One region of the Pseudoalteromonas sp. NZS100 genome, then DNA from elsewhere that is predicted to be linked to it. Evidence: predicted binding sites of a transcription regulator. Region 1 holds the regulator's gene; the other holds the start of a gene.
What was found. Region 1 encodes LexA, which represses DNA repair genes until DNA is damaged. Its sites were predicted from a motif close to TACTGTATNNNNATACAGTA; they were not measured.
Positions count from the first base shown of each region.

Region 2: the regulator LexA is predicted to act here: its motif matches at 5,512-5,531, upstream of uvrD (DNA helicase II).

Region 1 covers NZ_JADYWM010000016.1:82,270-90,073, forward strand. The annotation lists gene coxB (cytochrome c oxidase subunit II) at 1-917, opposite strand, end outside; gene lexA (transcriptional repressor LexA) at 1,401-2,018, opposite strand; gene I6E69_RS15565 (PaaI family thioesterase) at 2,186-2,626, shown strand; gene I6E69_RS15570 (hypothetical protein) at 2,627-3,007, opposite strand; gene I6E69_RS15575 (hypothetical protein) at 3,321-4,046, shown strand; gene I6E69_RS15580 (chaperone modulator CbpM) at 4,109-4,429, opposite strand; gene I6E69_RS15585 (DnaJ C-terminal domain-containing protein) at 4,429-5,397, opposite strand; gene I6E69_RS15590 (endonuclease) at 5,629-6,282, shown strand; gene I6E69_RS15595 (S41 family peptidase) at 6,384-7,804, shown strand, end outside.
Region 2 covers NZ_JADYWM010000004.1:301,282-309,085, forward strand. The annotation lists gene I6E69_RS06395 (YifB family Mg chelatase-like AAA ATPase) at 1-114, opposite strand, end outside; gene I6E69_RS06400 (trimeric intracellular cation channel family protein) at 149-763, opposite strand; tRNA gene I6E69_RS06405 (tRNA-Met) at 1,277-1,353, opposite strand; tRNA gene I6E69_RS06410 (tRNA-Met) at 1,416-1,492, opposite strand; tRNA gene I6E69_RS06415 (tRNA-Met) at 1,573-1,649, opposite strand; gene cysQ (3'(2'),5'-bisphosphate nucleotidase CysQ) at 1,786-2,589, opposite strand; gene nudE (ADP compounds hydrolase NudE) at 2,582-3,154, opposite strand; gene yrfG (GMP/IMP nucleotidase) at 3,216-3,863, shown strand; gene I6E69_RS06435 (dUTP diphosphatase) at 3,879-4,502, opposite strand; gene I6E69_RS06440 (YacL family protein) at 4,583-4,951, opposite strand; gene I6E69_RS06445 (hypothetical protein) at 5,068-5,292, opposite strand; gene uvrD (DNA helicase II) at 5,596-7,761, shown strand; gene I6E69_RS06455 (GNAT family N-acetyltransferase) at 7,739-7,804, shown strand, end outside.

The DNA of each region.
Region 1 (7,804 bases):
GCAGGAAATACGCCCGGTAACCCCATGCCAGTAGGTTGATGACATGCAGCACAATTAGCCATATATACTTGTTCGCCTAAAGTCATTAATTCTTCTTTTGGGAGGGTTTTATCAAGTAATGCGGCATCTGCTAATGCTGCTTTTTGTTTAGCCTGCTTTGCATCTGCAAGCCATGTTTTAAAATCAGCTTCAGATTTAGCGACCACCACAACGGGCATAAAGCCATGGTCTTTACCACACAACTCAGCACATTGGCCTCGGTAAGTACCTTCTTCGTTTATGTTCGTCCATGTTTCATTTATAAAGCCGGGGTTCGCATCTTTTTTAACTGCAAAATCAGGTACCCACCAAGAGTGAATAACATCATCAGAAGTCATTAAAAATCTTACTTTTTGATTTATTGGCAGTACAAGAGGCTTATCAACCTCAAGTAAGTAGTTAGGGTTTTTATCTGCAAGATTCGCTATTTCATCTTGCGGGGTAGATAAAATAGAGTAGAACTCTACATCTTCGCCCATATATTCATAATGCCATTTCCATTGCGAACCCGTAATTTTAATAGTGAGATCAGCTTTGCTGGCATCTTCCATTGCAATAAGGGTTTTAGTGGCTGGTACTGCCATAGCAATTAAAATAACAAACGGAATTGCAGTCCAAAGTATTTCTACTTTAGTGCTTTCGTGAAATTGGGCAGGTACAGCCCCTTTAGATTTACGGTGATGAATAAGTGCCCAAAACATAATTGCGAACACTATCACCCCAATCACACAACATATTATAAATATGGTCATGTGCAGCTGATATACATTATTGCTTATATCGGTTACGCCTTTGCGCATATTGTATTGGCTGTTAGCCAAAACTGGGTGCGAAAAAACACATAATATAAGCCACAAGGTAGAGGTCAGTTTACCCATGTGACGGCTCCTTTGATGCTATTGCGAATGCAAAGCGAAGAGGCATACGGCTTAAACGCCAATTCGTTATTTTTATTTTTTTAGCCAATCTCATTTAATATTGATTGGTTTTGCTGCGCCAACAACGGGTTTGTGTATATTGTGTGTTCTCAAAACTAAAAAGCTGTGAGTTATTATTAGCTCAGCACATTAACAATTAGCTAAAAAACGAACAACAAGCAAGTTTTAGTATAAAAAACAATCAGGTGATATTGAATAATTAATAAAAAATCGGTAATCAACTGGGCGACAGGAAGTTCAAAATATGAGCAAAACAAAGGGGTTTAACGCATTCAGAGGGGGAAAATATAAGTGCAAAAAAGTTTACAGCTTAAATAGTCAGTGGGCTGTTTACGCCCTATTTTTAGTACAAATTTTAAAACAAAAATGCGTACTAATTAGTACGCATTTATAAAACTGCTTGTTTAAAAGCTATTTTTAAAGTCACATCCAATCAGCGTTTCTTATAACGCCAACGGCTAAGCCTTCAATATTAAAAGACTCATTCTCAAGATCTACTTCAATAGAGTCAAAATCGTCGTTTTCAGCATGAAGTAATACTTTACGACCCGCTTTCTCAAGACGTTTTACAGTTACGTCTTCGTCTAGGCGGGCAACAACAACTTGTCCGTTTTCAGCGGTTTGAGTACGATGTACAGCAAGTAAATCACCATCCATAATACCAATATCTTTCATGCTCATACCGTTAACGCGTAGTAAAAAATCTGCAGCCGGTTTAAACATTAATGGATCGATTTTGCAGTGACTTTCAACGTGCTCTTGCGCCAAAATAGGTGAACCAGCAGCAACACGCCCTATAAGCGGTAAACCTAATTGTTCTGGCTCATCTTCTTCAATTAATTGAATACCACGGCTTGCACCTGGTTTCATTTTAATTGCGCCTTTTTTAGCAAGTGCTTTTAAATGTTCTTCAGCAGCATTGGCACTTTTAAAACCTAATGTTTGCGCTATTTCAGCACGTGTAGGAGGCATACCAGTGTCTTTAATAAAAACTTTAATTAGTTCGAGTATTTGAGCTTGGCGGTTCGTTAATGGTCGCATACAACTGGTTTTCCATACAGTACATTTAACTGTGAGTATATACAGTTAAATAAAAATCGCAAATTTAAATTAAGCCTTAAAATAGCTAAAGTAATTTCACTTGTGTACATTTCAAGGATATAACTAAAGCTAAGTTTATAAATGATTAAAAATGCAAAGGAGACATTATGAGTATTTGGTACCAGCCCATCACCTTAGAGCTGTGCAAGCAGTTAGAGCAAGGCGTTAATGGCCAAGGAACATTAATGAAAACTATGGGGATAGAAGTCACAGAAATTGGCGATGATTATTTGGTTGCCACAATGCCGGCAATTCCTGAGCATCATAACCCAATGGGCATGGTTCACGGCGGTGCTAACGTTGTACTTGCCGAAACAGTTGCCAGCTATGCCGCTAACTTTGTTGTCGATTTTACTAAATTTTACTGTGTAGGGCAGGAAATTAGCGCAAGTCATTTAAAAGCATCTCGCAACGGCACTTTAACAGCAACGGCAAGAGCGTTTCATATTGGCAAACGTAGTTCAGTATGGGAAATAAAAATTACAAATAGCCGCAATGAGCTGTGCTGCGTATCAAAAATGACCGCAGCAGTCGTAGAGCGAAGATAGTTACTTTTCGATTGGGTAAATGGTAATTTCCATACCCGCACCAATCGCAGATATACGCAATAATGTATCTGCATCTAAGGCTTGATTAAAGCACTTAGGAGAAGTTCCTGATTCAAAACCAATATCAAACGTTCTACGTGAACAGCTTAACCATTGCTTTAGTGCGTTACGCGAACACGATTCAATAAGCTCACATATATGGTTTATGGCTTTATCAGGTGTGCTCACCTCACCTGTAGCTTCAATACGCGCTAGTTGACGGTATTCGTCTTTGTCATAATGTAAAATCGTCGCGACTTTTTTCAAGTCCGCCACTAGCAAACTAATATCTTGCTTTGATTCAAGCTCAAGATCTACATTTAAAAATTGAATTTCCGACATCGTTTCGTATTTACCCTCTAATAATTTCATTGCAAACTTTAACGCAGTTTTACCGTTATACCAAATCAACTATGCTCTATTAACCACTTTATATGGATATTTCGCAGCTTTTAAGTATTTTTTAGCATTTAAAGCTAGCTGGATATCAAACATCCAGCTCAATTAAACAGATAAGTCATGTTAGGAATTTAAGTGTAATCTTTTTTATTTTTAAATGATTACAGTAAGCTATAGTACAAACTGCGACAAAATGTCGCAGTAACTTATCCCATTAATGTAATAAACTAGCCTCTAAAAATAATAAGACTAAAACATGAATAAAAAAATATTTAAACATGCTCGCAAGTTACATAAATGGTTAGGTTATTTATTAGCACTACAAATTTTAGCATGGTTACTAGGTGGTTTAATTATGAGTGCAATCCCTCTTGATAAAGTTCATGGGGAGCATCTTGCAACACGTACTCTTAATAACCCATTTACGCAGGCTGATTATGTTGCCTCCCTTGACGATATTGCCTCTCAGGTGGTTAATCCAACACAAATAATTTTTGAGAACTTCTTAACTACACCACTTATTACTGTCTTTAGTAATAACGAGCAGCAAAGCTTCAATGGCATAACAGGCCGACCATTTGAACCGCCAACTAAAATACAAATTACCGCAAATGCTAAAGCACACTTACTTATTGACGCTCAAGTAACAAGCGTTGTACTACTAAAGCAAGGTACGCGGGAAGTCGGATATAAAACCAATGTTTGGCAGGTCCAATTTGACGACACTTTTAACACAACACTGTACTTGTCAGAAAATAACGGCAAAGTTGTCACCGTTCGCAGCACGCTATGGCGAATATTCGACTTTTTTTGGATGTTACATATTATGGATTACGATGAGCGAGAGAATTTTAATAATCCACTGCTTATTAGCTTTTCAGCAACCAGTGTACTTTTTTGTTTAAGTGGAATATTACTACTTATACAAAATATACGACTAAAACGATTTATCCGAATTAAAAATAAGAATAAATCAAAGTAGTCATATTGGTTTTTGAGAGCTAGCGCCCACTTATCAAAGAGTAAATAAGCCTAGGGCTTATTTTATTCCAAGTGCTTAAATCGACTCAAATGTCGCTTTAACATTTCGTTTTCGAAAATCAACTCATCACGCTCATCCAGCAATTGTAAAACTAAAGCTATTGCCGACCAATCTAACGAAAAGTCATGTTGGATACGGGCCGCTTTTTTAACTAAGGTCACTGCAGATACCGTAAATTGCCACTGCGTAACATGCTCCCCCTCAATTGGAACCGCAATATTATGCTCAACTAGCTCATATAAAATTGCTTCGCTAATATCACTACTCAAACATAGCTCTTTACTAGTAAGTAAATCGTCCTTTTGTGTCACGATAATTTGCATTATGGCTTGCTCCAGTTATTACGGGGATTAAAGTGAGCTTTTTCGGCTAATTCTTCCCAAAGTTTTTTACTGGTATCATCAACAGATGTTGGATTAACAATTTTAAGCACAGCAAATAAGTCACCTTTAGCTTTTTTACTCATTAATCCCTTACCTTTAATACGCAAGCGTTGACCAGACTGACTATTAGAAGGAATAGTTAATTGGATATTACCTGTCAACGTAGGTAAATTTAGCTTTGTACCAAGAGCCGCTTCCCATGGTGCAAGAGGGACAACTATATTTAGGTTATGACCCTCAACATCAAATAATGGGTGAGGCACTAAACTAATTTGTAAATACAAGTCGCCATTTTGCCCATTCGCTGACCCTAATCCGCCTTGCCCTTTTAGTCGAATTCGTTCGCCATTTACTGAGCCTGCAGGAATTTTCACTTTAAGTGATTTTTTAATTTCAGTGACACGGCCACTGCTGTCTCGCTGCGGTAACATAAACTCAACAGGCTTCACGGTATCAACTAAAGTCTCTTCAAGAAAAATTGGGAACTCTATTTCCACATCTTGTCCTTTTTGCGCGCGAGCGGCGTTACTTCTGCTCTGCCCGGAACGATCGAATCCACCAGCTCCGCCAAACATTGAATTAATAAAGTCAGAAAACTCTTGGTCGGTTTGAGGATCGCTTTGCTGATAATTACTTTGCGAAGAGGCATTGTTACCACCATAATGGCCTTGCTGTTGACGAGCACGATTTTGTTGGTGACGACGTAACTCGTCGTATTTAGTGCGTTCTTCTTTGTTATGGATGACTTCGTAAGCTTCTGCTATTTCTTTAAACTTATCTTCTGCTTGAGGCTCTTTGCTTACATCTGGGTGATATTTTCTGGCTAACTTTTTATAAGCTACTTTAACCGCTTTATCATCTGCATCAGGCGATATTCCAAGCACTGCATAATAATCAACAAATTTCATTTGCAATCCAAATCCTCATATTGAGTAAGCTTTAAGCATACTCCTTAACGGGTAACCTAGTGTGGTTAAAATACGATAAATAGTGAGAAATAAATGAATAGTGAAAATAACTTTGAGTAAAAAATTAATCAGGCACTTTTTATTAATATAAGCGTAGGCCTTAAGTTAACTTTATCTTTTATCTTCAAGGCTTTAAACTGCCTATTCCTGTAGTTCACATTTGTGATGGATATGACTCGATTTATTCTGGCCTTATTGGCTTGTTGTGTGTGCGTTTCGGTATCAGCCGAACAATTTACCCGTTTTTCAACGGCTAAAAGACATTTAATTAAAACCCTACCTGACAACGCCAAAAGCATTTACTGCGGCTGTGATATTAAAAAAGAAGGCAAAAAACTCGTTCCTGATCCGTCTAACTGTGGTTACATTCCTCGAAATACACTTACCCGCTCAGGCAAAGTAAATGTGCGAGCACTACGCATTGAGTGGGAACATATTGTTCCGGCGTGGGAATTTGGTCATCAGCTACAATGTTGGCAAGATGGCGGACGTAAAAACTGCCGTAAAGTAAGTGCTAAATTTAGAAAAATGGAAGCTGATATAAATAACTTAGCGCCAGCTATTGGCGAAATTAATGCCGATCGCTCTAATTATCGTTTTGGCATGCTTAGCGAAAACGCCACACAGTATGGTCGCTGCGAAGTAAAAGTAAACTTTAAGCAACGTGTAGTTGAACCGCCTGTCTATGCACGTAAACGTATAGCCGACACTTACGCTTACATGCAGAAAACATACGGTTTAAAAATCTCTGATAAACAGCAAAAGTTATTTAATGCGTGGAAAAAGCAAGCATTCGCAGATACAAGTAGTGCGAGCAAGCTCTAAGCTTTAACACTCATTTACATAAATCAAAGTTATAAATGTTGAATAAACGAGCGAGTGTTGTAATATTTTAAACAACTTATTTACAAAAAAAGCCCTTACCTATGTTTAAAAATAATAAAACCTCGCTTGCCATTTTCACTGCATTTGCGGGCTTTGCTTTGACCGGTTGTGGCGGCGGCGGTAGCGGTATCGACTCAGCCCCTGTAGTTACAACACCTGTTAGTAGCAGTCCAACATGGACTGCGGGTGTATTTGAACCCTCTAACGATTTAAAAAACTTTTGCGAAACCCCGCGTACGGGTAATGATCCCTTTAATAACAACGAGCCTTACCCAGATCAAGCCGGTTCTGCCCTTTACGAAAAACTCTGGCTTCGCTCTTGGAGCGACGAAACCTACCTTTGGTATGATGAGATTGCCGATAACGATCCTGAAAGCTTTGCCACAGTAGCCGATTATTTTGCCCAATTAAAAACAGAGCAGCTTACCGACTCAGGTGCAAAAAAAGATAACTTTCATTTTTCAGAACCTACTGAAGATTACTTCCAAGAAGCGCAATCGGGCGTTACTTCTGGTTACGGTATAAATTGGGCGTTTATTGGCGATACAGCCGACCGTATTTTACGCGTCGCTTATCTTGAAGATGATTCACCTGCAAGCCAAATAGGCTTTCAACGTGGTGATACTGTACTTTCAGTTGACGGTGTTAGCATTAATACCAATACACTGTCGGGTGTAGATACGCTTAACGAAGGTTTATTTAGTCCTACTAACGGCGACTCACATACTATTGTTGTACGCAGTAACGATGGTGCCGAAAAAACATTTAATGTAACCGCTGGCAATATTGAACAAACACCAGTTCAAAATGTTAAAACGATTACAACCGCAAATGGTTCAAGCGTGGGTTACATGCAATTTAATAGCCATATAAGCATTGCCCAAGAAGGGCTTATTGATGCAGTAAATAAGTTTAAAACCGATGGTATTGATGAGCTTGTAATCGACTTTAGATATAACGGTGGTGGTTTATTAGCACTGTCGGCACAATTGGCTTATATGGTTGCCGGTAATGCCAACGTTAACAACCGCTTTTATTATCAAACTCAACAAAACGATAAACAACCCGTTGATTCACCTTTTCCATTTATTGATGAAGAAATAGATTACTCTACTTTTTTTAGCACAGGTGAAAACCTACCTGATTTAAACCTATCAAAGGTTTATGTATTAAGCACATCAGGCACCTGTTCGGCATCAGAAGCTTTTATTAATGGTTTAAAAGGTATAGACGCAGAAGTTATTTTAATTGGCGACACAACCTGCGGTAAGCCCTATGGCTTTACCCCAACTCATAACTGCGCAACAACCTATTACACTATTCAGTTTAGTGGCGTAAATAGCAAAGGATTTGGCGAATACGCTGCGGGTTTTACACCAACCCCTACTCCACAATTTGATGCTGATGTTCAAGGTTGTGAAATTGAGGACGACTTTGATCATCAGTTAGGCGACAGTGACGA
Region 2 (7,804 bases), on a different contig from region 1:
GGGCAGACCTACAATATGAAAAGCAGGTAAACCATTTCCTAGGTGAACTTCTACAATAACTTCAGGGGCATTTATGCCCACTTGAGCACGAGAAAATATACGAGCTAACGACATTCCTTATCCTAGTAAATGGTGTGATTACACCAGTTTAGTCAGGATATTTAAAAACGTGTAATGTGATTTGCCATTTTATAGCGGCTAAACGAAGTAATAAGGTCATTAACATGCCTAATACCATCGCCGTTTCGGTTGCTAACGAAAAACTAATGCCAAGCGTATAAACAGTACCACCCGCTATACAGGTAATAGCGTAAAGCTCACCCTTTAATAGCATAGGGATCTCGCGTGCAAGCACATCTCGAATTAATCCACCAAAGCAGCCTGTAATTACAGCCATAATTACCGCAGTCATATCGGGCATACCAACAAGCTGTGCTTTTTGCGCCCCCATTACTGCAAAAAAAGCTAACCCGAACGCATCCGCTGTTTGTAAAATATAATGGGGTATCGGCTTTTGTTTATTTATAAGGCGTGTTGTAACAAATACTGAAGCGAGTATGGCAAAAAAGTAACTTTGATCGTGTAACCAAAACACAGGAACATCTAAAATTAGATCTCGCACTGTACCACCACCAATAGCAGTTACTGTCGCTAAAACTACGACCCCAAAGCCATCCATTTTTTTCTCATACGCTAGCAAAGTGCCCGACACAGCAAACACCGCAATGCCTATTAAATCAAACCAGTGGTAAAGTTCAGTCATATTTGTAACAACCTAAAAATATTTGTGCCGTTTTAACACAAACCAAACAAGGTTTTAAGTAATAACGATTTATTTTAAGAAGTTTATAACATTTTAAAGTGTCTCTCAGGGGGCGGGAGCTTGCGCTTATGAGAAGTGAATGCCTCATGCAGTGAAAATGATCTTTAACCTATAAGCTAAATCACCACACTCATCAAATTTTAGACATAAAAAAACACGCTTTAAGCGTGTCATTTCATTCTTATTTATTTCAGTGGTTGCGGGAGCCTGAACTATAAAAGGTGAACCGACGACCTTAGGGTTATGAGCCACAATATACACACTAAATTTTAGACATAAAAAAACACGCTTTAAGCGTGTCAATTCATTTTTATTTATTTCAGTGGTTGCGGAAGCCTGAACTTATAAAAGGTGAACCGACGACCTTCGGGTTATGAGCCACAATATACACACTAAATTTTAGACATAAAAAAACACGCTTTAAGCGTGCCGTTTCATTCTTATTTATTTCAGTGGTTGCGGGAGCCGGATTTGAACCGACGACCTTCGGGTTATGAGCCCGACGAGCTACCAGACTGCTCCATCCCGCGCCTGAAATTTGTATACTTGTTTAAAGTTGCTTACATTACAACTTGGCTTCCAATTAAAGAATTGGTTGCGGGAGCCGGATTTGAACCGACGACCTTCGGGTTATGAGCCCGACGAGCTACCAGACTGCTCCATCCCGCGCCTGTATATTTTAAGTCTATCGACTACTTTATTTTATCTCTTAAGTTAGAGTTTACAGTAACCTCAATCCCTAAGGAAATTGGTTGCGGGAGCCGGATTTGAACCGACGACCTTCGGGTTATGAGCCCGACGAGCTACCAGACTGCTCCATCCCGCGCCTGTAATTTCTTTAAAACATTTTCGTAATATTTACGAGCCTGCCTTGAAGAGAGCGCTACTATATAGGAATAAACATTTAATGCAAGACCTAAACTAATTAAAGTTGTTCAACCGAACAAAAAGCAACCAAATTACTATTCTGCGCTCAATCTTTGATGCGGATTAATCATTTTTTGCCATTCCCAGTCTGGATGTCCCATCACTATAAAGTCAGGGTTCTCAGTACTCTCTCGTTGGTTGTACGTTAGCGGGTTAAATTCTGCATCGGTAATACAACCACCGGCTTCTTCAACAATAACTTGTGAAGCACCTGTATCCCACTCTCCCGTTGGACCAATTCTTAAAAAACAATCTGCTTTGCCCTCTGCAACAGTACAGGCTTTTAAAGAACACGAACCAATAGCAATCGTTGTAAACTGACTATTTAAATACTGACTCACCGCTTCTATTTTTTGGCGGCGGCTCACTGCAAGCGTCAAGCTCTCTGGCGGCGCTACAGATATTTGCTTATCAATTGAGTTTTCACGTTTAAAGGCACCATTTTTAGCTGTAGCAAAATAAGTCACACCTTTTGCAGGCCAATGAATAACACCAAGCACAGGGTGATTATTTTCAATCAATGCAATGTTTACTGCAAAGTCGCCACTTTCTAAAATAAATTCGCCAGTACCATCCATCGGATCGAGCAACCAATAACGCTGCCAGTCCTGTCTGTCGGCGAGTGCTGGTATAGGTGTTTCTTCCGACATAATTGGGATATCGGGCGCAAGTGCTTTTAATCCAGCAACCAGTACGTCATTTGCTGCTAAATCAGCTTTGGTGACAGGTGTGTTGTCTGATTTTTCTTGTTGGCCAATATCGCCTTTTTTATAAATGGCCATAATTGCATCGCCAGCACGCTCAGCTAATTCAATACACGGTTCGATTAATTTATTCATCGGCAGCTCCAGACGCTAAATACTTATCTAATAATAGCAAAGCTGCAACACTGCGTGCTTCGGTAAAATCTTCTTGGTCTAATAATGACTGCCACTGAGTTAATGGCCACTTAACAACAACAAGCGGCTCTGGTTCGTCGCCAATAAGGGTTTGTGGGTATAATTGCTTAGCAAATAAAATATGCATAGTGGCATTAAAGTAACTCGGCGCCATTGTTACTGTTCTTAATGGTTTAAAATACTCAGCACCAAAGCCAATTTCTTCTTTAAGTTCTCTGTTAGCAGCTTGCTCTGGAGTTTCGCCCGGATCAATTAAGCCTTTAGGAAAACCTAACTGGTAATTGTTTGTGCCCGCACAGTATTCACGCACAAGTAGTAACTCATTATCTGCACTTAACGGAACAATCATCACTGCTCCCCGGCCACCGCCGCGAATTCGCTCATACTGGCGCTCTTCGTTATTAGAAAACTTTAGATCTAAAGACTCCACAGTAAACAGGCGGCTTTTAGCAACAACATTGTTACTGAGGATTTGTGGTGGTGTTGGGTGCTTTTTCTGTGTCATTGGCGTTAATTTGCTATCATGGCAGTTAGTTCAATAATAAACCTTATAAGTTGAAATTCCTATGTTAAATTGGTCAAAAATCGATACCGTTTTGCTCGACATGGATGGAACATTACTCGATTTACATTACGACAGTCATTTTTGGCTTAACGTTATCCCTGCGCAACACGCATTAGCTAGAGGCATTAGCCTAGATGCAGCTAAAGCAGATATTTTAAAACGCTATCAAGCTGTGAGCGGTCAAATACAGTGGTATTGTTTAGATTATTGGGAGCAGCAATTAAGCTTGCCTATAATGGAGCTTAAACGAGAGTCTCAGCATTTAATTAAAATGCGCGAAGACGTACCTCATTTTTTAACCGAGCTTAAAAAAGCAGGCAAAGAGTTAATTTTACTTACCAACGCCCACCCTGAGAGTGTCATGCTGAAATTTGAGCATACAGCGATTGATAACTACCTAGATGGTGTAGTGTCTACTCATGAATATGGAGTAAGTAAAGAGCAGCAAAGTTTGTGGCACCAAGTACAAAAAGACTTAGGGTTTAATAAGCAGCGCACTTTGTTTGTAGATGACAGTGTGCCGGTATTAAATGCCGCACGAGAATACGGCATCGAGCACTTACTGGCAGTTGCTAACCCTGATAGCCAACAACCACATAACGAAATAGCCGATTATCTGAGTGTTACCGACTATCGTAAGATTATTTAATTCAGTTTACGTGGGCTAGATTTTTGGGTAACGCGCTTCAAGGCCTTGGTACACTAACTTTGCAAAATCAGCATGTTCTGTATCAAGGCTTTTAACTACTTCAACTAAATGCTCGTTATCTTCTTGCCCGTTCCACTCTTTAATATAGCTACCGTCTTTGTAGCCATGATCTTGGCGGAAAAAGTTTAACGTGTTTTTACCTACGTAGCCGCGATATAAATCATCAATATCCATACCCATTTGCGCCATACAGCCGGCAAAGGCAGCGGCATTAAACGTTTTATCTGCAACAGCGGAAGCCGCTAATATCTCTAGTGTTTGTTTAAAGTCATCAGCTTGTTGAGCATTACTAAGCTCAGCTTCAAGTTGCTTTGCTAAGTCTTCGTAGCTAGTTTTGCCGTCAATTCTAAGCGATAGACCAAAATGAAAAATATCAACCAACTCTAAAATAACTTGTTCAGTATCTGGTGTTTGTTTTTTCCACCATTTCCAACCATGATGATCCAGCATTTCAGCGCACTCAACCCAAATAGCGCGGTACCATTCGAATCCTTGAGTAAACCATTGCTCATGTACTTTAGTGTTCATGGCGTTTTGCATTTCTAGCATAACTACTAGCTTGTTTAAATTGGCAGACATATTCATTCCTGTCGTTTTTGATTAGTGTAATAGTACAGATAAAGGAAGCTTAACGCATCAGCACTATCTTAATATGTAGTTTACTTTGAGCCGCTAAATTCAGCCCATGAATCAATTAAATCAATGAAATCTTCAAAGCCACAACCACTACTTAAACCATTTTCTTCAAGCGCTAAATCGTCATCTTGATACGCTATTAGGTCTTCACTGTCTTGATGAAGCGCATGGGCTTCAAATAGTGCTTCGTCTTTGGTTAATATTAAATCTATTTCTTGGCCTTTTAGCGTTAGCGGCTCGTAGCTTGAACTCACCGATGCAATAAGTGCTTGCACCATAGCTACTTTGTCTTTGCCTATTTCTTCGTTTAGCCAGCGACCAATAATAGCGTGTTCACTGCTTATTTTAATACGTAGCCCACTAATAGGGTCGCGAATAAATTGATATTCCATAGGGTTTGCCTGTAAATCTTTAATTGCGTAATTATATACGTAAACGCCCGCAAACCACAGGACATATAAAGTAAAATAGCGCCACAAGGGCGCTATTTTATTCCACTTTAAAGCCGTTAACTTCGCGATCTATAACGCGCTGCGTCAATAATCGACCATAAGTAAATAATAGGCACAAGTACAAAACCTACAAGCACATAAATTAGTGCGTAACTTATTATAATAGCGAGTGCAAAAAATATAGCCGCTAAAATACGCCCTTGCACTAACTGCCCTAAACCAGGAAAAAATATATTACATAATGCTGCGATTACGTTACCGCCAGAACCTTGATCTGCCATACTAACCTCTGTATTTATTTGATTTTATAATTATTTACTTACACACTCTATGCCAATTTATTAAAGCTTACAAATCAAATAGTTAAATTACCCTAGATTTAGAGAGTTAGTAAAAATTGCTAACTTTAGGTCAAATTAGCAATTTTTATTGTGCGTTTACACTTTTTTGTTTGTTCAAAAAATTAGCAAGTTACTCGTTTTTAAGGCTATTTTATAAATAGCTGTTTATAAAAACAGTATTTTATTTAGCCTAACAAAAACACCTGTTATACTGCCCACAATATTGATTAAAAAGGCGTAACGATGGACGTTTCACAATTACTCGATGGCTTAAATGACAAACAACGCGATGCCGTTGCAGCCCCACTACAAAACATGCTGGTATTAGCAGGTGCTGGGTCTGGTAAAACACGAGTGTTAGTTCATCGTATTGCGTGGCTTATGCAAGTTGAGCAAGCATCTGCTTACAGTATTTTTGCCGTAACCTTTACTAATAAAGCGGCTAAAGAAATGCGCAGCCGCGTTGAAGAAACACTAAAAGCCCCTGTAGGTGGTATGTGGATTGGTACGTTCCATGGTTTGTCACATCGTATTTTACGTGCTCATCACCGTGAAGCTAACTTACCTGAAGCCTTTCAAATTTTAGACTCTGACGATCAACTTCGGATGATCAAGCGCTTATTAAAATCGATGAATATCGATGATAAAAAATGGCCTGCTAAACAATTTGGCTGGTACATTAGCGCCAAAAAAGATGAAGCACTTCGCCCTAAAGATATTCAAGCATACGATATTAACGAGCAAATGATGCTGCGTGTTTACGCCGCCTATCAAGAAGCCTGTGATAGAGCTGGTTTAGTTGATTTTGCCGAAATATTACTACGCAGCTACGAAGTGTTAAAAAATAACCCTACGTTACTACGTCATTACCAGCAACGCTTTGCACATATGCTCGTAGACGAGTTCCAAGATACAAATACCATTCAATATGCTTGGTTAAAGTTACTTGCAGGCGATACTAACAGCATTATGATTGTAGGCGACGATGACCAAAGCATTTACGGTTGGCGTGGTGCTAAAATCGAAAACATTAAACGCTTTTTAACTGACTTTAGCGCTGAAACCATTCGCCTTGAACAAAACTACCGTTCAACCGCGACTATTTTGAAAGCATCTAATGCATTAATTCAAAATAACTCAGAGCGTATGGGTAAAAGCTTGTGGACCGACGGTAACGACGGCGAGCCAATTTCTATTTATGCGGCATTTAATGAGTTAGACGAAGCACGCTTTGTAAGTAGCAAACTACGAAGCTGGTTAAATGCAGGTAATGCCCTGCAAGATGCCGCAATTTTATACCGTAGTAACGCGCAATCTCGTGTACTCGAGGAGGCTATGCTGCAAGAAGGCTTAAAATACCGTATTTATGGTGGTATGCGATTCTTCGAACGACAAGAAATTAAAGATGCGTTGTCGTACTTACGCCTAGTAGGTAATCGTCAAGACGATGCCGCGTTTGAGCGTGTAATTAATACGCCAGCACGCGGTATTGGCGATAAAACATTGAGCCATATACGCGATTGTGCACGAGCAGAATCGTTACCGCTTTGGTATGCCGCCAAAGCAATTGTAGAACAACAGCATTTATCTGGTCGTGCTTCTGGTGCAGTAAGTAAGTTTGTAGAACTCGTTGAACAAATAGAAGATAAAATTAGCGACCTAACTTTGCATGAGCAAGCTAAGTACACAATTCAAACCTCAGGCTTGATGGCAATGTACCAAGCCGAAAAAGGTGAAAAAGGTCGTGCTCGCGTAGAAAACTTAGAAGAGCTAATTAGTGCGTGTGATCAGTATGAGCTGCCTGAAGACGAAGAGTACAGCTCACCACTACAAGGCTTTTTAGCGCATACATCACTTGAGTCAGGTGAAGGGCAGGCAGAAGAACACGAAGACGCCGTACAAATGATGACGCTTCACTCAGCTAAAGGCTTAGAGTTTCCGCTAGTGTTTATGGTAGGCGTAGAGGAAGGCATGTTCCCTTCTCAGCAAAGCAACGAAGAGTCGGGTCGCTTAGAAGAAGAGCGCCGCCTTTGTTATGTAGGCATGACACGAGCAATGGATAAGTTATACATTAGCCATGCTGAGAGTCGCCGCTTATACGGGCAAGAAAAATACCATAGCCCATCTCGCTTTTTACGCGAAATCCCTGAAGACTGCGTTGAAGAAATTCGTATTAAAACACAGGTTTCTCGCCCGCCTGCCGCTGGGCGTTTTAGCGCATCAGTTAGCCATGCCGCATTTGAAGACAGTGGCTTTAACTTAGGACAACGCGTACTGCATGCTAAGTTTGGTATTGGTACTGTACTGAATTATGAAGGTAGTGGCGCGCAATCTCGCGTACAAGTTAACTTTGACGACCTTGGTAGTAAATGGTTAGTAACGGCTTATGCACGATTACAAGCGGTATAAAGCACACCTAAATGAGTTAGAGCAACAATTAGCTGGCGCGTAT